Regions from separate parts of the Ferriphaselus amnicola genome, predicted to be linked through region 2. Evidence: predicted binding sites of a transcription regulator. Region 2 holds the regulator's gene; each other region holds the start of a gene.

Region 1 (7,347 bases), 1.2 Mb from region 2:
CCCGGTGACAGAGTCAAAGGTTCCGCCGCTGATGCTACCGAAGTCGAAGGTGAGGGTCCCGTTACCTATAGCGGTGGTTGTGCTGAGTTGCCCTGCCGTTGCGAGCTTTTGCGCTTGTGCAATTTTGGTGATTTCAACTGAATAGCTGCCCAAAGTGGACGAACTCCCTGCCGTTGCCGAAAACACCGAAGTGTCGCCGGAAGTGGCAGAGGTCGTCTGGAAGCTGCTGGCACTCGCCATTGAGCCAACGGTAGTCTGGAATGCAGAGACTGCGCTCTTGATATTTCCCATTGCAGACAGCTTGGCCTGATAGCTAGTTTGCTTGGCGGTCAACAAAGTGACCGGACGTCTTTCAACGCCCATCAGCGAGGTGACCAAGCCATTAACATCTATCATGCCACCCGAAGTGATACTAGTAGTGGTTGCCATGATGAGTACCCTTACCTTTCTTCGTTACGCACTTTGCTTAACGAGCAATCCCTGCTGGAAGCGGTCTATAGCCTTAGCTATAGAAAGTGCCTCTTCGGAGGGGAATTGCTTGATTACTTCTCCAGTCTTTGATTCAACGACTTTAACGACAACACGTTTCGTGTCGTTATCAATGCTGAATTGCAGATTGGAGTTGATCTCCTTCATTGAACTGTTGATCTTGTCCACCGCACCTTGCAGTTGAGCTGGAGTGGGCTCGACTGATTTTTGCGTTACGGCAGTGGCGCTCTGTGCCTCAGTCGAAGATGCCGCTGGGGGCGAGGGATTTACCCCCTCTACGCCAGCCCATCCTGACTTGGATACACTAGTTGTCGCATTCTGGATGTACATTTTGCTTCTCCTTTAACCAAAATCCCAGCCGAAACATCGGTTTCGGCTGGGATTTTTAGCTACCAGCCTAACCAGTTTAGCGTAACAGAGACATCACGCTATTGGGGGCGGTGTTCGCCTGTGCCAACATCGCGGTGCCAGCTTGTTGCAGAATCTGCGCGCGAGTCAGGTTGGCTGTTTCTGCAGCGTAATCAGTGTCCATGATGCGGCTGCGAGCAGCAGTCAGGTTCTCTGCAGCATTAGATACGTTGCTGATGATAGCCTCGAAGCGCGACTGGGTGGCACCAAAGGTTGCGCGTAGCGAGTTGATGTTACCTATCGCTGTATCCATCGTGGTGATTTCGGTCTGGGCGGCAGCGGTCGAAGCCAAGCCAGCTGCTGTCGCAATCACACCACTACCAGCAGCAGTCGATAGCGAACCCGTGGTCACAGTAATCGTTTCGGCATTATTTGCACCGATCTGGAAGGTCAGCGAGGTGCCGCCGGTCAACAAAACCTGTCCGTTGAATTTGCTAGCTCCAAGCACGCGAAGGTTTTCTGCATCCAGTGCCTGATACTCAGAATTCAGGGAAGCCAAGTCGCCGGAGGCAGTGGCGTTAGACGCCTGCACTGCCAATTCACGCATCCGCTGCAAATTGTTACCGATGATACCAAGCGCGCCTTCAGCAGTCTGAGCAAGTGAGATGCCGTCGTTGGCATTGCGCACCGCAACATTCAGTCCCTTGATCTGGGCGTTCATGCGCTCGGCGATGGCTAGTCCTGCTGCATCGTCTTTGGCGCTATTCACGCGAAGGCCAGAAGACAGGCGTTGCAGTGATGTGTTCAAGGCACCTTGGGAGCTATTAAGGTTGCGCTGTGCGTTCAGAGCCGCAATATTGGTGTTGATATAGGAAGCCATTTTCGTTCTCCTTTACATTAATCACTGCGATTATGCTTTGGTCTGCATAAGCAATCGCTGTTGAATCTATTATCGGTTCTTGCGCTAAAATACTTAGGGTTCAGTTCGATAATTAAACCAACTTAGCCTAGCGCAACAAAGACATCACGCTGTTCGGGGCGGTGTTGGCTTGTGCCAGCATCGCAGTGCCTGCTTGTTGCAGAATCTGGGCGCGAGTCAAGTTGGCAGTTTCTGCGGCGTAGTCAGTGTCCATGATGCGACTGCGGGCAGCGGTCAGGTTCTCTGCGGCATTGGATACGTTGCTGATGATCGCTTCGAACCGAGACTGAGTGGAGCCAAAGGTTGCACGAGTCGAGTTGATGGTGGCGATGTCAGCATCCAGCAAGGTGATTTGTGCCGAAGCCAATGCTGTAGTGGTTCCCAAAGTGGTTCCTGTCATCGCAACGACGGTGGTGGTGACCGAAACCGTGTCGGCAGCGTTTGCGCCAATCTGGAACGACAGCGTGGCAGCAGCATTCAGCAGCGAAGTGCCGTTGAATTTTGTTGCGCCGATTACGCGCGTATTTTCAGCGGCGAGTTGCTTGTACTCAGAGTCTAGCGAAGTCAAGTCGCCCGACGCTGTGGAGTTGGCTCCTTGTACCGCCAGTTCACGCATCCGCTGCAGATTGTTGCCGATGATGCCAAGTGCACCTTCAGCGGTCTGGGCTAGAGAAATGCCATCGTTGGCATTGCGTACCGCAACATTCAACCCCTTGATTTGCGCATTCATGCGCTCGGCGATGGCCAGCCCTGCTGCATCGTCCTTGGCGCTGTTCACGCGCAAGCCGGAAGACAGGCGTTGCAGCGAAGTATTCAGCGCACCCTGAGATTGGGTCAGGTTGCGTTGTGCATTCAAGGCGGCGATGTTGGTGTTGATATAGGAAGCCATTTTGGTTCTCCTTAACTTTGATTTCAAACTCCGGTGTGTTCCACCGTTCACTGCAGTTGTGTCTTGGTTTTCTAGACTTAATCAACTACTGATGAGCTAGTTATCGGTGCTTTCTCGTCAAACTTTATAGTTGGGATGAACTATTTAAGCGAGTGATTAGAAAGCGGGATTAGTCCGCCGCTACCACACGATTTTTGCCGGTCTGCTTGGCGAGGTACATTGCCTGATCAGCGCGGGCGATCGTGTCATCCGCTGTTTCGTTCTCGCTGCGTAGTGCCACGCCTGCGCTAAAAGTGATGAGCTGACGCTCATTGTTGTGCATGAAAAAGCGCTTGGTCAGTTCGCGCTGGAGACGCGAGATGGTGGCGATACCTTCCTCCAAAGCGGTGTCGGGAAGCACGATGATGAACTCTTCACCACCGTAGCGTCCGACGGAGTCGCTGGGGCGCAGGGCGTCTTTGATGACACTGGCGAGATGAATGAGGGCTTGATCCCCCGCTTGATGACCAAGAGTGTCATTAAGACGCTTGAAATTGTCCACGTCGAGTAGTGCGATGATGATGGGTGTAGGGTTGCGATCAGCTCGTTTGTATTCGCGCTCCATGATCTCGTCAAGGCCGCGCCGGTTGAGCGCCCCAGTGAGTTGGTCTTCCCGCACTAACTCACTCACATGTTCTAGCTCGGTTTCCAACTCATGGATGCGGCGCTCGGCTTCATCCGCTTGCTTGCGGGTGGCCAGCAGTTCGTCACGCGAACGTAAGGCGCTTTCCTGAATAGTACGTGTGTCCTGCATGATGTCATCAAGGATGTGGCCAAGCTCCGCCAGATTGTCTGTGCCGCCGATCTTTTGGCTGTAGCTCTCCATTTTTGTGTGGTATTCGCCAGTAGTGTCGGTCAGTTCACCTAAACGGTCGATGAAGCTCGACATTAGCGTTTTTAACGTGCTCTTGGCGTCAGTTAAGCTTTGTTGCAATAGCCCTTGTTTGATGATGGCATCTCGCAGACTACGTTCAGCATCGGCAATGATGTGCTTATCGATGGGGTTGGCGATGATTTCTTGGAACATGCCAATTTGTCCGTGCAGCCATTTATCATCGGCAACCAACTCGCTGACGTTTTCTACTAGCATCCGCAACAAGCGGATCAAACCTTCTTGCACCTTGATTTTGTCGCCGCCATGTAGCTCCATGTGCAGCCAAAAGTGGCGCAATTTTTCTGCTAATTGATTAATCTGATCGTGACTGTGGGCGGTACGGACTTGCCCGATCAATGCCGTGACTTCCCCCGATAGTTCTGGATGTAATTGCAATGTACTTTCCAGCGTCTGTGCCAACAGTTCGCCCAGTTGACCAAGTAATGCGTGGTCGGCCAGATTGGGCATGGTCGCTCCGGGAGATGCTGTGTCTATGACTGCGGGGGCAGCGCTGAGTTGGGGCGCGGTAATCTCTGTTTCATTGCTTACCTTGGCGTCGAGTGTTTCGGTTTGGCCGCTAGACCATGATCTGATCAATCCTTGTAGCTTTTCTGATAGTACGGCGGGGTCGGAGCTGAATCGTCCTAGGACGGTTTCTAGACCTTCCCTCTTGCGCGCAATGGTGAGGCCCTTGTGCGTAGTTTCCAACTGTCGTAACAGATCACGGATGAGATCAGACCATGCGAGAGGTGCAGCCTTAGTCTGCTCAGCAGGAGGGAACAAAAAATGCTGTAGCTCATTTTGACAGCGCGCCCAATCTCGGCTGGAAATGGCTTGTTTGAGGGACTTTCCGATGGCGCTGGTCTTAGGGGACTCTTTGACTAACCGCTGTGCAACTCCGACCAAAATCGTTTCTGCTCCGCTCGCCTCGACTGGCTCGCCGCTAATTTCTTGGTACACCGCAGTGTAGTTATTGGGCGTCGCTGCAAGTTTGCGTGAAGCGAGTAACTTGAGGGTTTCGCGGGCGATCTCTGCGGGATTGTTCATTTTCTTCGATGAGCGACTATCAATGGTCGAATTTTCAATGGATTCTCAGGTTGAGTATCTGACGAATAGCTGGAGAATACTAGCCTATTTTTCAGGCGCTTTCTGCGTTTGCTGCGAGCACCAGTGGCTCCAAAGTTGTCGATAGGTCGATTCGATTTCTTGCGTGTAGGCCGCTGGATTGCCTACTGAGCTTTGGTGCCATCGATCACGTAGGCTTTGGCGTATGCGTGAAAGCGCTTCTAAGTCATGAAAATACTTGATTGCGATCGAGACATATTGATCTGGGCTTGTGGCCACCCAGTCGGAAAGTCCGACCGCTCCCATTATTCCGGCGCCGCAGCGCGAAACTGTACGCGAGCCGGAGAGCGTGATGACTGGCACGCCCATCAGTGTCGCCAATACTGTGGTTGTGCCGCCATTGTAAGGAAACGGGTCCAGCGCGACATCGATCGATTGGTGCAATGCTAGGAAGTCGTAAGTGGTGACTCGGGGTTTCAAGATCAGGCGACTGGCATCGATGCCGTACGAGGCAAATGTATTGATTAGCCTGTGTTGCACAGCTTCCTCTTCGGAATTGCCAAACATGATGCGTGATCCAGGCGTACGTTTGAGTATTTCTGCCCATAGTGCAATGTTCTCGTCCGAGATTTTGGAGTGCGCATTGAGGCAGGAAAAGGTAAATGCTTGGCCTGAAAGCGCGGGCAAGGGAGTGACTTCCGGTGGCTGAAAGTGCAGGCCAAAAGTATATGAAGCCGATAGACGAATGAGTTGCTCCGAGTGGAACTGATCGGTCATGCCGGGTGGGTCGAGATACTGATCGGTGAAGCGATAGTCCATGCTACTGAGGCCGGTCGTGCCCGCGTAGCCTAACCATGTAATTTGAATCGGTGCGGGTTTCCGAGCAAAGACCAATAGCCGATTAAGTGCAGTGTGTCCTGAAAGGTCAATAAGAATGTCGATCTCGTCACGTTGGATCTGGGCAAAAAGCTCGTCATCACTGAGTTGCAGGCAGGGTCTCCAGTGGTCAGCATAGCTCTTAAGCTCTTGGGAAACTGCATCCTGCCGTGTATGGTTGTAGTAGCAATACACGGTGAAGTCGTGTCGATCATGATGGGCCAAGATGGGGCGAATGAACATGGCGACCGAGTGATCGCAAAAGTCGGCGGAGACGTAGCCTATCTTTAATTTTCGATCTGAGGACGTGGAGTTGCTCTGCTTTTTCCAGAGCTTTTTGAGTGGCTGCTCAAATGTTCTGGCGAACTCTAAGTGGGCATTGAACAGAGCCTGATCGTCGATTTTCCGGCTGCGAAGTAGGAAGAACAGCAGATCGCTTTGGATCGTTGCATTGTTTGGAGCCAGCTTGGTCGCAATTTGGTAGTGGGCGATGGCCTCTTCTTCGTGGCCCGTTGCGTAGTTGGTCAATCCTAATGCTAGATGGCCGGAGAGCAATTCTGAGTTGAGTGTTAACGCCTCTTTTGCATAGGACAGCGCCTCTGAGAATCGCCCTAATTTGGCGTATAACAAGCCAATCTCACCGAGGATCGTGGCCGTATGGGGAATGGGAAGCGCGGCGGCTAGTTTCATGTGCTCGATGGTTCGCTCGGGCATGCCTTTCTTGTCGTAGATCAACGCTAGGTTAAGGTGATAGATCGGCTGATTCGAAGCCAGAGAAATGGCATGGCTTATCAGATCGATAGCATTGCTGGGGTCGCCCATCTTGTCCGACAGTAATCCCAGATGGAAAATGCAATCGGCGTGTTGCGGTACAAGTTCGACCACTTTAAGTAGGGTGATGATCGCTTCACTGAACTGATCTTGAGAGAATAATAAAACTCCTAGGTTGTATAGTGCATTGGCATGATTCGGGGTCAACGCGATGGCACGTCGGTAAGATGAGATGGCCGAGTCGAACTCCCCTGCGTGCTGGAGCGCCATACCTAGATTGCTGTGTGCGTTAGCGTATTCCGGGTTGCGATGGATCGCCTTGCGTAGCACTGGGATCGCCTCCTTGAATCGCCCAGTTTCGTTATAGGCTGCGCCTAAGTTGCTTAAGAAGGAGGCATTTTCTGGGTCGAGCGTCAGCGACCGAACTAACAAAGCAATCCCGCTATCAGTTTTGCCTTGTTGGTAGTCAATCAGTCCAAGATAGTGAATCGCATCGGCATGAGTTTTCTTAACCTCAAGAATCTTACGGAACTCCGTAGCGGCTTGATCTAGCTGTCCTCGCTCAAAGGAGCGAACGGCGAGTTGAAACAGCGTAATGAGGTCGGTGTTGTTCGCGGGTTGGAGTGTCTGCTTGGAAATACAACAATGCTTGAATTTCTTACCGCTACCACAAGGGCAGGGATCGTTGCGTTGAGTGGTCGGTGTGGATGGGAGTGCGGGCATCATCAATTTCCTTCAGAAGGCAGATGGACTTCCCTTATGGGAGAACGCCGAGCATCTGCATGTCACGACGGAGCTCGTCGCTTCAGAGGGCACCAATTATGGCCAATCGCAACTGGGAACAAGTTGTGAATAGCGCGGCTTTCTCGCTGTTATTCGAGCAGGTGGTTGCTGATGGCGTAATGGATGGCCTCGGCGTTGTTGCGCAGATTCATCTTCTCCAGAAGACGAGCGCGATAAACACTGACTGTCTTGACGCTGAGCGACATGGCTTCGCCGATCTCGGTGAGCGTCTTGCCTGAGGCCATCAAGCACAACGTCTGGTATTCGCGGTTGGAAAGTTTTTGGTGCAGCAAC
Region 2 (7,347 bases):
CCTGTTTGATTTGACACCATTTCCTGATAATGAACATCACTGAAGGAGCCTCGTCGAGTTGAGGGGCGATGGAAGAGAGTGATTCGAGGGGGTGGAGTATGAACGCTAAAAAATTTGTGGCAGCGACTTCGCGCGATGCATTACGGATGGTACGTGATGATCTGGGGCCGGATGCGGTGATCTTGTCCAATCGTAAGGTTGATGCGGGGGTTGAGATCGTGGCTTTGGCTGGCTCCGAGTTGTCCGCGCTGACTGAAATGCGCACCCAGCAAGCGGCTCCTGCGCCTGCGCCCAAGAAGGTGATGAGCGGTACGCAGCAACTGCTTGCGAGCTATACGGCTCGAATTCCAGATGCGGCGCCTGTCGCGCCAATGGCTCCTCAGCCTGTCCGTATGACAGCATCTGCAGTGCCTATCGCGCCAGTACAGGATCAGCAAGGTGCGCTGATGAGTGAGATTAAATCAATGCGCAATATGCTGCAGGAGCAGTTGGCGTGCATCGGTTGGTCGGAGATGCAGCAGCGTAGCCCCGAGCGGACGAAGTTGTTGCGCGAATTGTTGAATGCGGGCTTTAGTGCGACGTTGGCACGCCATCTGTTGGAAAAGCTGCCTGACGATGCGGGCCCCTCTTGGATACGTAAGGTGGTCGAACACAACCTACGGGTCATCAAGCAGGAAGATAGCCTAGTCACGCGCGGTGGTGTGTATGCTTTGGTCGGGCCGACGGGTGTGGGCAAGACCACGACGACGGCCAAGCTTGCCGCTCGTGCTGTGGTGCGCTACGGTGCAAATAAGGTGGCGTTGATCAGTAGCGATAGTTACCGGATCGGAGCCCATGAACAATTGAGCATCTACGCCAAGATGCTGGGAGTGTCGGTTCATTCGGTGCATGACGTTGCCGAACTCAAGCGCACACTGGCTGCGCTACGCGACAAACATCTGGTGCTGATCGATACCATCGGTATGGGGCAGCGAGATGGTCGAGTCGCATCACAGACGCAGATGTACGACTCCTGCGGAGTGAAGCGGTTGCTGTTGCTGAATGCGACCAGTGGCGGCGATACGTTGGAGGAGGTGGTACGCAAATACCGTACAGTGGGTGTGGTCGGCTGTATCCCTACCAAACTTGACGAGGCGGTTTCATTGGGTACGGTGCTTGATGTTGCCGTACGTCACCAGATTCCACTGCATTACATCGCTAATGGTCAGCGTGTTCCTGAAGATCTGCATGAGGTGAATGTGGATTATTTGCTGCACCGAGCCTTTAAGCCCGCTGCCCAGTCGGCTCCCTTTGCGTTGAACGAGCTTGAGATGCCTGCTCTGATGTCGGGGCAGGGGGTGGCGCCTGCTGCGAGTCGGAGATTGGCAGCCTAGTGCAGTCAGTGGGAACAAACTATGTGCGCTGAATGTACAATGCTGGGCGGGGAGTCAAGAAAGCCAAAAAAATTTCAAACCATGTACACGGCGACCGGAAAGAATGACAAGGAGCAGTGCCTGAAGGAGTATGCGCCGCTGGTAAAGCGTATCGCGCATCACATGATGGCAAAACTGCCGAGTAGCGTCGAGGTGAATGACATCATTCAGGCGGGTATGATTGGACTGCTAGATGCTGTTGGACGTTACGACGAGCTGCGTGGGGCGCAGTTCGAGACCTATGCTGCGCAACGTATTCGCGGAGCTATGTTGGATGAGCTGCGTAGTGCGGATTGGTTGCCGCGTAGCCTACGGCGAGATATGCGTCGTATCGAAGCGAGTATCAGCACGTTGCAGCAAAAACTAGGTCGGGCACCTTCCGAGAGTGAAATCGCTAAGGAAATGGACATTCCGCTGGCCGAATATCAAGAAATGCTGGGTGGGTCGCGCGGCGCGCAATTGGTCTATTACGAGGATTTTCATGAGGAGGGTGATGAGGACTTCTTCGAGCGTCACGAGTTCGGCGAGGATGCCGATCCGCTCGAATTGATTCAGGATGCGCGTTTCCGTAATGCCCTGATGAAAGCGATCGAGAACCTGCCTGAGCGCGAACGCATGATGATGGGTATGCACTACGAGCAGGATATGAACCTGAGGGAAATCGGCGAGGTGCTTGGAGTCAGTGAGTCTCGTGTGTGCCAGTTGCATAGTCAGGCGGTGTCACGCTTGCGTACTAACTTGAAAGGTCACTGATGGATAAGCTCAGTTTATTCGGGTTGCTGATCGCTATCACGGGGATTTTCGGGGGGCAGTTATTGGAAGGTGGCACCTTGGGCAGTCTGTTCCAAACGACAGCATTCCTCATCGTGTTCGGTGGCACTTTGGGGGCGGTAATGTTGCAAAGCCCACGCAAGGTCTTCTTTACTGGGATCAGTATGGGGCGCTGGGTGTTCTTTCCGCCGCATCCTGATATGCAACAGCTGATCGCTCAAGTGGTGGAGTGGAGCGTGCTGTCTCGTCGCGATGGTATCCTGATGTTGGAAAACCGAATTGCAGAGATTCGTGAACCTTTTATGCAAAAGGGTTTGCAGTTGTTGGTGGATGGCAATAGCGCCGAGAAGATTCGCGAAGTGCTGGAAGTTGATGTGGATACGCACGAACAGCTAAGTTGGCAATCTTCGCGGGTGTGGGAGTCGGCGGCGGGTTATGCTCCTACCATCGGTATCATAGGTGCCGTGCTGGGGCTGGTGCATGTGATGCAGACACTGGGTGAGCCGTCTAAGTTGGGGGCGGGCATCGCGGTGGCTTTCGTTTCTACTATCTACGGCGTGGGTTTGGCCAATCTGGTATTCCTACCCATAGCAAATAAGTTGAAGGCGCACATCATGGCGCAGTCAAAACGACAGACTTTGGTGATTGATGGACTGATGATGATCGCTAACGGTGAGCATCCGCGTTTCATCGAAACCAAGTTGCAAGGGTATCTGGAGTAGTCGGTCATGGCGCTGCGTCGTCGTAAAAGGCAAGACCATGAAAATCACGAGCGCTGGTTGATTTCTTACGCTGATTTCATCACCTTGTTGTTTGCATTCTTTGTGGTGATGTATGGCATCTCCTCGGTGAATGAGGGTAAGTTCAAGGTGTTTAGCTCATCTTTGTCGGAGGCTTTTAACAGTAATCAATCGTCTGCTAGTACGGTCATCGCGCTGACGCAAGAAGAGCTGTTTCTCCGCTCCTTAGCTGATCGTCGTAATGCCAAAATGGCGGAAGCGCAGCGTAAGCGCGATGAATTCATCAAAAAGGTGACCGGTGACTTGAATCGGGTCATGGGTGCACTGATCAAGAGCGGGCAGGTCGCAGTTTCACAAACTAATCGCGGTATTGAGTTGGAGATTAATGCCAGCGTGCTATTCGAGACTGGGCAGGCTGAAATCCAAGCTGCGGCGGTCGGCACGTTGTCTGAGGTCGCGAAACTATTGGTGGCGGATGATCACAGCATCGAGGTGAATGGTCATACGGATGATATTCCCATCCATACGCCGCTCTATCCATCCAACTGGGAGTTATCTTCGGCGCGCGCTTCTAGTGTTGTGCGTTTGTTCATTACGCAAGGAGTCGCCTCCAAACGTCTAACCGCGGTAGGTATGGCGGACAATCAACCGTTAACGCTGAATGCCACCCCTGAAGGGCGCGCCAAGAATCGGCGTATCGCCATCTCCATTCTCGCGCCACAAGCTGAGCGGACTGGGCAAGTACCAGTCCAGTGATGCTGGCAAGCGCAGCTGTAACGCTGTCTAAACAGTGATTTTTCATCGTAAAGAAAGCAGGGTTTTCGCCGATCTGAAGTGCTGAGATGCGGCTATTAAACTGTGCCTAGAGTGCGGCGAGCGCTGGGTAGATTGGGCTGGCCATCGCGGCCATATAGTCCAGCACTATTGCTGGCTGCGCTATGTAACACGCCAAGGGCTTGTTGATTGTGGCGCATACGTACTTGAATCAGCTCGCCGTTCGTGTTGTTCAGTTGCTGCGCACGCTCAGCCAGTTGGAGTATCTCGAGCCAGATGGGTAGGGCATTTGGGGCAACTGACTGTAGCCAAGAGCTCATGTCTAGGCCGCCTGTATTGCGTAGTGCATCGCGGCGGGCGTTGATGATGACGGTGAGGCGATTGGCGGACTTGCTCTTAGACTCAGCTAAATCCAAGAGCGGGGAGGTGTCCTCGCTGGTCAGAATGACTTGTTCAGTTTCGAGTAGAGTTACAAACGCATTCAATGCGTCTCGCTCGTCATGTAGGCGGGAGGTGACGTCAGACATTGCTTGCTAAGACTCTATCAATGTGCGCCAGCGCCTAGTAGCTCACGCGCGGTTGCGATGAGGCGGTCAGCAACGACGCCGGAGTTGATCTGGAAGCGACCTTCGCTGATGGCTTGTCTGATTTCGGCGACCTTGGCGACATCAACAACAGGCGTGTTGCTCATGCTGCTTTCCATGCTGCGTAGCTGCGCCGACGTCGCCCCGAGATGAACTGAGGTGCTTGTGTTGGGATTGCTGGTGGTGGCACTGCCCGCTTTGCTTGACGGAGATCTGGTGCTGCCTTCGCCTATCGGAGCGGAGGGTAATGGCTTGCTGCTGGGCTTTTCGATTTTCACGGGATTCACCTTTTGCTAGATCTGTATGCCGTCTTCATCGGCAGTGGGATGCAATACTTTAGGAGTGGGCGGTAAGTATATTTGTTACACGGATCCAGTCTTATTGCTTTCCCGTAGCTTTATACCGGATGGGAGCCTTGCATACAATGCTGAAACCGCTGGTGGCGGGAGTCGAAGCGGGGAATCTGGCTACGAGAAATGCTAGAATCAAGCCCAGTATTTTTCTGCTTGGCTCTGAGATGCAAAACTATTCCGCTCCGCCCGCTGACCCTCAATTGGATCAAATCAAGTTGCCGCCGCACTCGGTCGAGGCCGAGCAGTCAGTGCTTGGTGGCTTGTTGCTGGATGTTAGTGCGTGGGACAAGGTCGCCGATGTCATTCATCTGGATGATTTTTATCGGCGCGAGCATAGGCTAATCTTTGAACATATCATGCGCTTATCGGAGCGGGCGCGTCCGGTGGATGTGATCACTGTGGCAGAAGCACTGGAAATCGCGGGCAAGTTGGATGAAGCGGGCGGATTGGCTTATCTAGGTTCGCTGGCGCAGAACGTGCCTTCTGCAGCAAACATCAAACGTTATGCCGAGATCGTGCGTGAGCGCGCCATCATGCGTCAGTTGGTTGAAGTTGGGAACGACATCGCCGCCAGTGGTTTCGCTCCCGCCGGGCGTGATGCTGGGCAGCTGCTTGATGAGGCAGAAAGCAAGGTGTTGAAGATCGCGGAAGCGGGTTCGCGCGGTAAGCAGGGTTTTCTCTCTATGCCGCCGTTGCTGACCCAGGTGGTGGAGCGCATCGAGACACTTTATGCGCGGGAAAATCACAGTGAAGTGACGGGAGTGGCGACCGGCTTCACTGACTTGGATCGCATGACATCAGGTCTGCAACCGGGCGACCTCATCATTGTGGCCGGACGTCCGAGTATGGGTAAGACGGCTTTTTCCATCAATATGGCGGAAAACATCGCGCTGGAGACTTCCAAGCCGGTGGCGATTTTTAGTATGGAAATGGGTGGCGCGCAACTAGTGATGCGGATGATAGGCTCGATCGGGCGTTTGAATCAGCACTCGTTGCGCACGGGCAAGCTGGAGGATGAAGACTGGGGGCGCTTGACTCATGCCATTGGTCTGCTGAACGATGCGCCGATTCATATTGATGAGACTCCAGGTTTGAATGTGTTGGAGCTGCGCGCGCGCTCGCGTCGCTTGGCTCGCCAAAGTGAGCACGGATTGGGCTTGATCGTCATCGACTATTTACAGTTGATGAGCTCTCCCTCCGGCAAGGCTAGCGAGAATCGAGCCACCGAGATCTCGGAGATATCCCGCTCACTTAAGGCATTAGCCAAGGAGTTGCACGTGCCCGTGATTGCGCTGTCGCAGCTCAATCGTAGCTTGGAGCAGCGTCCGAATAAGCGCCCCGTGATGTCTGATTTGCGCGAGTCTGGCGCTATTGAGCAGGATGCCGACTTGATCTTGTTCATCTATCGTGACGAGGTTTACAACTCGGATTCACCGGATAAGGGTAGGGCGGAGATCATCATCGGCAAGCAGCGTAACGGCCCTATTGGCACGGTCTCGCTGACCTTCCGTGGCGAATACACGCGCTTTGAGAGCTATGCTCCCGGTTAGTGCAATTGCTGGATTAGATGCGGCGAAGTATGGAATTTATGTTGACCGGCTCACGCCCTGTCGGTAATAATCCGACACCTCAAATGGGGCAGCAGATTCGGTAGTTGAGCGGTGTGTTGTCGACTACGTGAGTGAGTAGCTAGGGTAATAATAAAAATAAACTCGGTTTACTCTGTTTAGCCAATAACAATGACGGACGCATATAGCGTCGCCGTAATGTAGCGCAGAGGGGAGAAGCTCTGATGTTGGAAAACTATTTTCCAGTTCTGTTGTTCATCTGTGTCGGATTGGCAGTGGGCGTAGTTCCTATGGTGCTGGGTAGGCTTGCCGCGCCGAATCGTCCCGACGATGCCAAGTTGTCGCCTTACGAGTGTGGCTTTGAAGCCTTTGAAGATGCGCGCATGAAGTTCGATGTGCGCTACTACCTCGTGGCCATTCTGTTTATTCTGTTCGATCTTGAAATTGCGTTCCTGTTTCCGTGGGCTGTTGTGCTCAAGGAAATCGGCATGTTCGGTTTCGTTTCCATGATGATCTTCTTAGCCATCCTCGTGGTTGGCTTTGTGTACGAATGGATGAAGGGGGCTTTGGAGTGGGAATAGAAGGCATTCTTGAGAAGGGGTTCGTGACCACTTCGCTGGATACGGTAATTAACTACACCCGTACCGGTTCCTTGTGGCCAATGACCTTTGGTCTGGCATGTTGTGCGGTGGAGATGATGCAGGCGGGCGCTTCACGCTACGACTTGGATCGTTTCGGTATCGTGTTCCGTCCCAGCCCGCGTCAATCTGACTTGATGATTGTGGCTGGTACGCTGTGCAACAAGATGGCCCCAGCTTTGCGAAAGGTGTATGACCAGATGGCCGAGCCGCGCTGGGTGCTTTCCATGGGTTCCTGTGCCAATGGCGGCGGCTACTACCATTACTCGTACTCTGTGGTGCGCGGCTGTGATCGCATCGTGCCGGTGGATGTCTATGTTCCTGGCTGTCCGCCCACCGCTGAGGCGCTTTTGTACGGTTTGATCCAGTTGCAGAACAAGATCAAGCGCACCAATACCATCGCTCGTTAGGACTAGATATGGCTGACCTGAATGTATTGGCTAGCAAGCTGAGTGAGGCGTTCCCAGAATGTCTGGTGAGCAGCACGGAAGCGCTGGGTGAACTGAC
Region 3 (7,347 bases), 1.3 Mb from region 2:
CATCCGGCAAACCTGGACCATACTGATCTATCAATGGCTTACCACGAAAGATGCGCAACTCATCCAATCCCTGAGTCGCGGCCATTCTCTTAACTAGGCCGACACGCTGCTCTTTATCGCTGATCAGACCAGAAACCATCATTGTATTTAGGCTATTGAACAATGCTTTAGCAGCGATTTCGGCTCTACTCTTCGCATCATGCTCAATGTTGGCCTCAAAGTGGCCGACCATCCAATTCTGCGCAAACACCAGAATAACCATCAGAATCACCTGAATTGGTATCTGCAATTTATTCTTAAGGGAAAGAGAACTCCACCAGCTATTCATGATCATTATTCTCGCTGTAAATAAGCATTGCCAAGCAACACTCCGTAGACCATCTAACGACAAACCCGCCTAATTCTTTAACATCCTAGGACGAGGTGCGCCTGGCATCTGGCTCACCTCCTCTTGAATCGTCAACTCGATCTCACTACTCCCTGCCTCTATCTCGACAGTGCCGCCATCATGGCGAGCCGCCTCTTCCGCCTTTTTATTCATCACGATTATGCTAATACGGCGATTGATCGGATTTTGAGGGTCATCCTTATCAAAGGGCACAGCCGAGGCCAAGCCAACGACGCGCACAATCTTGTCTTCACTCATTCCGCCGTTGATCAGCTCGCGGCGGGAGGCATTGGCGCGATCCGCTGATAACTCCCAGTTACTGTAGCCTTTGTCACCCATCGAATAGGCCTGCGCATCGGTATGACCGGACAGACTGACCATATTCGGCACTTCGTTTAGTGTCTTACCGATTTCGCGCAAAATATCGCGGGTATAGGGCTCAAGTTGCGCACGACCTGACTGAAACATAGGCCGATTCTTCTCGTCCACAATCTGCACCCTCAAACCTTCACTAGTTAGGTCGAGCAGAATCTGGCTCTTAAACTTCTTTAGCTTTTCATTAGCATCAACGGCCTGCTCGATATTCGCCTTCAATTGCTGAAGTGTGGCCATTTCCTTAGCTTGCTGTAAGCGCTTGAATTCCTCGTTGGTGGCCTTCAAATTGACGGTGCGCTTCTTGCTGTCCACATCGCCTTCTTTGACTTGGCCAGTAGAGCGAGTCAGATCTTTACCGCCACCCTTGATGACACTGGAACTGTCTCCACTACCAGAACCACCTTCCAGTGCGACTTTCAGGGGAGTCTTGAAATATTCAGAAATCCCGTTCAAGTCCCCCTTTGCTGTTGAGCCTAAAAGCCACATCAGCAGAAAGAACGCCATCATCGCAGTCACGAAGTCAGCGTATGCAATCTTCCAAGCGCCACCGTGGTGCCCCCCAGCGACCTTCTTGATACGCTTGACCACAATGGGTCGTTTATCGTCCCCTGCCATACCCTTGCTCCGCCGTAATTATTATTTGCCGATCAGCGTTTGGTTTTGACGTGCTCTTCCAGCTCAGCGAAGCCTGGACGCTCTGTGGAATTCAATACTTTGCGACCAAACTCAACCGCCATCGCCGGCGCATATCCGTTCAGATTAGCCAGCAAAGTTACTTTGATGGTCTGAAACATTTTGGTGGACTCATCTGCCTTTTGCTCTAACACAGAAGAAAGTGGGCCGACGAAACCATAAGCTAGCAAGATACCAAGAAAGGTCCCCACCAACGCGTGAGCAATCAACATCCCCAACTCTGCCGGAGGCGCCCCTACCGACTCCATGGTATGCACAACCCCCATAACCGCCGCCACGATACCAAAAGCCGGCATACCGTCACCGAGCTTGGCAATGGTGTGCGCGGGAACCAACTCTTCGTGATGATGGGTCTCAATCTCAACATCCATTAGATTTTCGATTTCCATGGCGTTGAGGTTGCCGCTGACCATGATGCGGAGATAATCGGTGATGAATTCAACTAGGTGATGATCAGACTGAATTTTGGGGTACTTAGAGAACAACGGGCTTTCGTCTGGCTTTTCGACATCACCTTCAATAGACATCAGACCTTCTTTGCGAATTTTCCCAAGCAATTCATAGAGTAGCGCCATCAGCTCCATGTATGTATCTTTAGTGTATTTCGCCCCCTTGAACACCAAGGGCAGTCCCTTGACTGTGGCTTTAACCGCCTTAGGTGTATTACCCACAAAGAAGGCACCTAGCGCACCTCCTCCAATCATCAATAATTCAAGTGGCTGAAAGAGTGCCGCTAAATGACCACCCGCCATCGCAAATCCGCCGAACACACTCCCCAGAACTACCACATACCCGATAATTACAAACATAACCGCCCCCTGCTTATCGTTTCTGTCTCACTGGCTAGCAAATTATCACCAGCCCGCTAAACTCAATCACCCAATTAACCGGATTTATTCTTACTTGTTCTTCCGTTGCCCCCAAGCCCGCCAAGAAGAAAGCCGTTACCACTCAAAACTTATATCGGTGGTAACGGCCAATGGGGTGAAAACTTTAGGGGATTCTCCTAGCCTGCATCAGACAACCAAAGCCAGTTCTTCAGCAGCTTTTTTGGTCTTGCCAGCACGAGAAGGTGGGCGACATATCCCACAGGTATAGTGACCACAGAGCTCATTCGTATGTACAACGAAGTTGCCGCCACATTCGACACAAGTCGTAAGCTGCAACATGTCGGCCTCAAAGAAGCGAATCAGGAACCACGCACGAGTAACACTCAGCACCGCATCTCCGCCGCTGAAGCCAATCTGCTCCAAATACAAGCGGTAGGCCTTAATCAGCGCCTCAACCCCTTTTATTCCAGCATTTTTTAGCAAGAACTGATGAATGCCGATGAACAACGACGAGTGAATGTTTGGCTGCCAACTCATAAACCAATCAGTCGAGTAGGGCAGCATACCTTTGGATGGGGATACGCCCTTCACTTCTTTGTATAGTTTAAGCAAGCGCTCACGGCTCAGTGCAGTCTCTTCCTGCAAAAGTTGCAAGCGGGCGCCCAGTTCGATCAACTCCACCGCAATATGAATCTCGCGCGCCTCTGTGACTACACTCTTGTTTCGCATGACACCCTCCAGACAGATGATGAATGAATCAGGCTGCCAGAGCCTCGACTGGACGTCCAGCCATCAGAATGGCTGCGTGCGCTTGCGACATCATCCTATCCTTGTTGTAGTCAGTCACCATATTCAACAACACATTCTCGTCCAAGCGGAAGCAGCACAGCAGCATATTAGCTGACGCCATCTTCAACAGCTGAGCCGGAGTCAATCCAGAGATAAGATCAGCAGTCTCTTCGCTGACACCCAAGCGAAAGATCGCAGATGCCTTATCTTCCTGAATCATTTGCTGAGCCAGCAACATGTAGGAAAGATTTGTTTCCTTAATTTCTTCGTGCAGTTGATGAGCGTTCATTTTCGTCCCCTTGGAAGTTGAACAACGTCTTTATCGACGACTGCATTCTGCGGGACGTGCATGTAGGAAAAAATCAGAGGGCTTCTGTATTTTTTGTAGTCAATGTTCCTACATGAAAGAAGGGAAGACTCCCTCATTATGGAGCAAGTCCATGAATTAGAAGAGGAAGCCTTCAAAGAACACGAATTTGCAAGGGGACAAACTCATGCTTACGACTGATGTATCGGCACCCACAAATAAAACTTTAGTGTTTTTTTAAAAAATTTAATCGTTTTTTTCGTTAGCTCAAATTCAACCAAAAATGTGCAGAATGGATCAACGGAACAATAATGCACTCCAGTGCCAGCTCGCCCAAGCCATCCCTATAAGCAACAATGCACCAACATAATACGGCCAGCGCTGTTTCTTTTCGGCAAAGGGATCAACCATATGCAGAGCTGAAGCGCCTTCTGGCAGTCTAGCCAAGCCAGTCAGTGACGTTCCAAACGGGATATTGATTCGAGCGCGCGCATTCACTGCCCAGCCATTGGCATCCAGCAGCGGCCCAAGATTGCGCTGTTTCAACTTGAACCAAGCAATCAGCATAGAAGGTCCTGACACTGCCAGCAATGCTCCAATCAACACCAGTGGCATCTGCCACCAGCGTAGGTCGAGCAAGCCCGTCAGCACCGAGGCTAGCGCCGTCCCCAACGCCCCCACCGCCAAGCCAATGGCCGCAAAAATACCGGCAAATTTACCCACATCGAACGGAGGAGGTGGAGCCTTGGGCGCTTCAGCAGGAGCCTTCCCAGCCTCAAGCGCTGAGGTCACCAACTTGGTTTCTGCCGCCTGAGAGCGAGCGGCAGCAAACTTCTGCAACTGCTCACCAATCATTTTCCCAGCACGCTTGTATGGTGACCAGAACGCCTGACGTATGCTAATCGGATGCTCTAGGATGCGGATGATGGTTGCATTCCAGTCCTGCCCCTTGCGGTCGTAGAAGATACCATTGCGCCCAACCATCAACTGATCCGAGTCGCCAGCAGTAAAAGCGGCGGCGATGGTCTGTTTAGCCGAGCCATTCACACACTCACAATAGACCAGACAGACACGACTCAGATTTGCCAGCGTGGAGTGCTTACCGGCATCATCAACCTTGATGCACAACTCGCAACTCCGACCATCCAAGTACAATGTCCCCGCCTGAAACACCGCTTTATCCACACCGGTGTAAAAATTACGGAAAGAGACAAAGTTATTGACCAACGCCCCCAAGTCGCGCACATAGTGAACCAGCCTATCCACCGAAGCGATCGCCTCAACTTCGGAGGCCAGCGCCGTATCCTGCGCAATCAGTTCAAGTAAAGCAAGCTCGTGGCCACCGCTCAGCACCATGCGCAAATGAGCCGAACCCAACGCTTCCACTTGCGTCTCTGGCTTATCTGCCAACCAGCCTTCGTAAGCAGCAAAACGACCAGAAATGTCAGCCCATTCCTCCGCACTTAACTGATCACGATTGCCCAATAGCGGCAACACGACTTGTTCGCGAAAGGCAACGATAGCGGCTGACCACGCTGGATTGATTCCGTTGCGCAACGGCAAGGATTGTCCCGCAGCCACCAAAGCCAAAGGAAATGCCGCCACCTCACTCGCCCCTGCACTCAACTCTTTCCCCGCCAGCTGCTGATAATCTTCGATAGATCGGCTCAGAGGCAGCGCTGCTCGCGCATCGTAAGCCGCCATCTGGCAACGAGTGAAGTAATCATCAACCTTGGTACGCACTGCCCGCCAAGCAGTGGCCGCCAACTGCGTATCTTCCTTTAGGCACAAGATGGCCTGATCTTGCTCAGCACGCAGACTCCACGTATCGAACTCCCTCGCTTGATCGAAGAAACGCTCAACCAGATCCTTGGTAACCCCCTTCTCTCCACCCGCATCGGTAACGGAGCCCAAACTAGCGATGATGCTTTCCAGCACGCTCTTCGTCACGGCATCTTCCACTGCAGCGGGGGCGATGATGCCGTCGCCATTAAAACGCAGTCCAGCCATCAGCCTTGCTGTATCGGTGGTGTCAGCCGCACTGACCGAGTCCGCTTCGGGTTTGCCTAGGCTAACGAGAATATGGCGAGCTGCCGCCAATAATTTGGCACCTTCATCCGTTGCCTCGTTGATCGCCACCAGCGGCAGTGTCGCCGACCCTTTGGCTAGCAGATCGCAATCTTTCAACAGCCTAGCTGCCCAATTCACCGCCGAGATGACTTCGGGTGCGCGCACATGCCCGTCATTATCGGAGTCGATCAGATCGAGCGTATGCGCATCAAATTCGATACCGCGTGTCGGGCAGCTCAATGCCACCCAAAGTTTCTGATCAAGATCGCCCAGCGCCAGCAAATCAGCACCGGTATCAATACGCACCTGATCGAAACCGCCTGCGCGAAAGAAACGCCATTCATGTGCCTTGCGATTCATGCCCTTATCCCTCGATTAATTGGTGATTGATTCTATCAGGGAATTATTTTTGCAGCTTGTTGTCTGACCGAGCCTCAGACACCAACCGTGCTACCATCGGTGCCATGAAACACTGGATCAGAATCCTACTCATCTGCCTGTTTGCCCTGCTACAAAGCGTGGCTCCCTTGGCACATGCACATATCAATGGCGACCACGCCAATGGCAGCGTCCATGCAGTAGAGTTGGAACACGCACTGTTCGGCGAACTCAACTTTGCTGAGCCAGCGTTCAGTACGCCAGACTCCCCTTCGATTGGAATGCCACATGAGTTACAGCGTGAGATTTCGCTAGACTTATGCGGCACTGCTTTATTTTCACCGACACCGCCCCCCGAGGCGAGCCGCCTCCTGTATCTCATTGGCGGGAATCACCACGCTCTACTCAATACCTCAGTAACTCCCTACGAAATACCTTTTTCGCACGCCCCTCCTGCATTAGCATAAGCACCCACCATGTGCGAGCCACCCGCTCGCACCGTCTAACTGTATCATGGAGTATCGCAATGAAGGTTTCCTATCTCACCGGATTGAGTTTGCTGGCGCTATCCACATTGGCTTTAGCCAATGACGAACTGATCTTATCTGCCAAGCAGATCACTACTTTAGGTATTCGCAGCGAAACCCTACCCACCAAACAAGCGGGTGAAGTTTCGGGACTGCCCGCTCAAGTCGTCGTCCCAGGCGGACAGTTGTTCATTATCAGCACCCCTCTACCTGCGATGGTCGAACAGACCTTGGTCGGCGTGGGCGACAGTGTCAAGCAGGGGCAGTTACTAGCCAAATTACAAAGTCCAGCGCTAGCAGAAGCCCAGCGTGGCTTACTGCAAACGAGCACGCAAGCGCAACTCGCCAAAGAAAACCTCAGTCGCGACGAGCAACTCTGGAAGGATGGCATCATCTCGGAAAGCCGCTACCGCACCACGCGCGGCTTGCAGATCGAAGCCGCCGCCGCATTAGCTGAACGCAAGCAGATGCTTCGTCTGTCTGGCATGTCGGAGGGCGCGATCAGCCAACTCCAATCTGGCAAAGCCTTGAGTAGCCTGCTGTCGATCACCTCACCGATAGACGGCGTCATTTTGGAAAAAAACGTCAGCGCAGGTCAACGTCTGGATGCTGCGGTGCCTATCCTAAAAGTTGCTCGACTGAATCCACTGGCGCTGGAAATCCAAGCTCCGCTGGCACACACATCCAAGCTGCAAATAGGCGCACTGGTGACCATCCCAAAATTCCAAGCCAGCGGTAAGCTTATTGCCGTCGGACGCAATTTGAGCGGCAACAATCAAACCATCCTGTTGCGCGCCGAGATTAACAAAGGCACAGAGAATCTACGCCCTGGTCAGTTCGTCGAAGCCAGCGTTGCCGTTTCTGGCAATCAGGCACAATGGAACCTGCCGAATAGCGCGCTGGCACGTGTCGCTGGAAAAACACTGATTTTCGTCACTTCCGAAAAGGGCTTTCGCCCCGTCAACGTCAGCGTGATGAACGAAGGTGCAC

What was found. The regulator FliA, encoded in region 2, starts transcription of late flagellar genes. The targets are predictions, from matches to a motif close to CTAAAGTTNNCNNAAANNNTGCCGATANNA.
Region 1: a site for FliA is predicted at 2,744-2,773, ahead of OYT1_RS01790 (flagellin N-terminal helical domain-containing protein). Genes of this name have one in related genera too.
Region 3: a site for FliA is predicted at 3,583-3,612, ahead of flhD (flagellar transcriptional regulator FlhD). Genes of this name have one in related genera too.

What each region holds. Positions count from the first base shown of each region.
Region 1 covers NZ_AP018738.1:388,733-396,079, forward strand. Annotated here, with positions in the region: gene fliD (flagellar filament capping protein FliD) at 1-153, opposite strand, end outside; partial or broken gene OYT1_RS14050 (flagellar cap protein FliD N-terminal domain-containing protein) at 169-429, opposite strand; gene OYT1_RS01780 (flagellar protein FlaG) at 454-819, opposite strand; gene OYT1_RS01785 (flagellin N-terminal helical domain-containing protein) at 896-1,717, opposite strand; gene OYT1_RS01790 (flagellin N-terminal helical domain-containing protein) at 1,845-2,645, opposite strand; gene OYT1_RS01795 (GGDEF domain-containing protein) at 2,815-4,605, opposite strand; gene OYT1_RS01800 (O-linked N-acetylglucosamine transferase family protein) at 4,690-6,996, opposite strand; gene OYT1_RS01805 (response regulator) at 7,143-7,347, opposite strand, start outside.
Region 2 covers NZ_AP018738.1:1,922,344-1,929,690, reverse strand. Annotated here, with positions in the region: gene flhF (flagellar biosynthesis protein FlhF) at 99-1,373, shown strand; gene OYT1_RS09665 (RNA polymerase sigma factor FliA) at 1,455-2,165, shown strand; gene OYT1_RS09660 (flagellar motor protein) at 2,165-2,905, shown strand; gene motD (flagellar motor protein MotD) at 2,912-3,679, shown strand; gene OYT1_RS09650 (flagella synthesis protein FlgN) at 3,775-4,224, opposite strand; gene flgM (flagellar biosynthesis anti-sigma factor FlgM) at 4,242-4,559, opposite strand; gene dnaB (replicative DNA helicase) at 4,799-6,184, shown strand; gene OYT1_RS09635 (NADH-quinone oxidoreductase subunit A) at 6,427-6,783, shown strand; gene OYT1_RS09630 (NuoB/complex I 20 kDa subunit family protein) at 6,774-7,250, shown strand; gene OYT1_RS09625 (NADH-quinone oxidoreductase subunit C) at 7,259-7,347, shown strand, end outside.
Region 3 covers NZ_AP018738.1:636,474-643,820, reverse strand. Annotated here, with positions in the region: gene OYT1_RS03050 (methyl-accepting chemotaxis protein) at 1-328, opposite strand, end outside; gene motB (flagellar motor protein MotB) at 398-1,378, opposite strand; gene motA (flagellar motor stator protein MotA) at 1,411-2,265, opposite strand; gene flhC (flagellar transcriptional regulator FlhC) at 2,473-3,015, opposite strand; gene flhD (flagellar transcriptional regulator FlhD) at 3,044-3,364, opposite strand; gene OYT1_RS03025 (hypothetical protein) at 3,680-5,812, opposite strand; gene OYT1_RS13540 (hypothetical protein) at 5,917-6,297, shown strand; gene OYT1_RS03020 (efflux RND transporter periplasmic adaptor subunit) at 6,357-7,347, shown strand, end outside.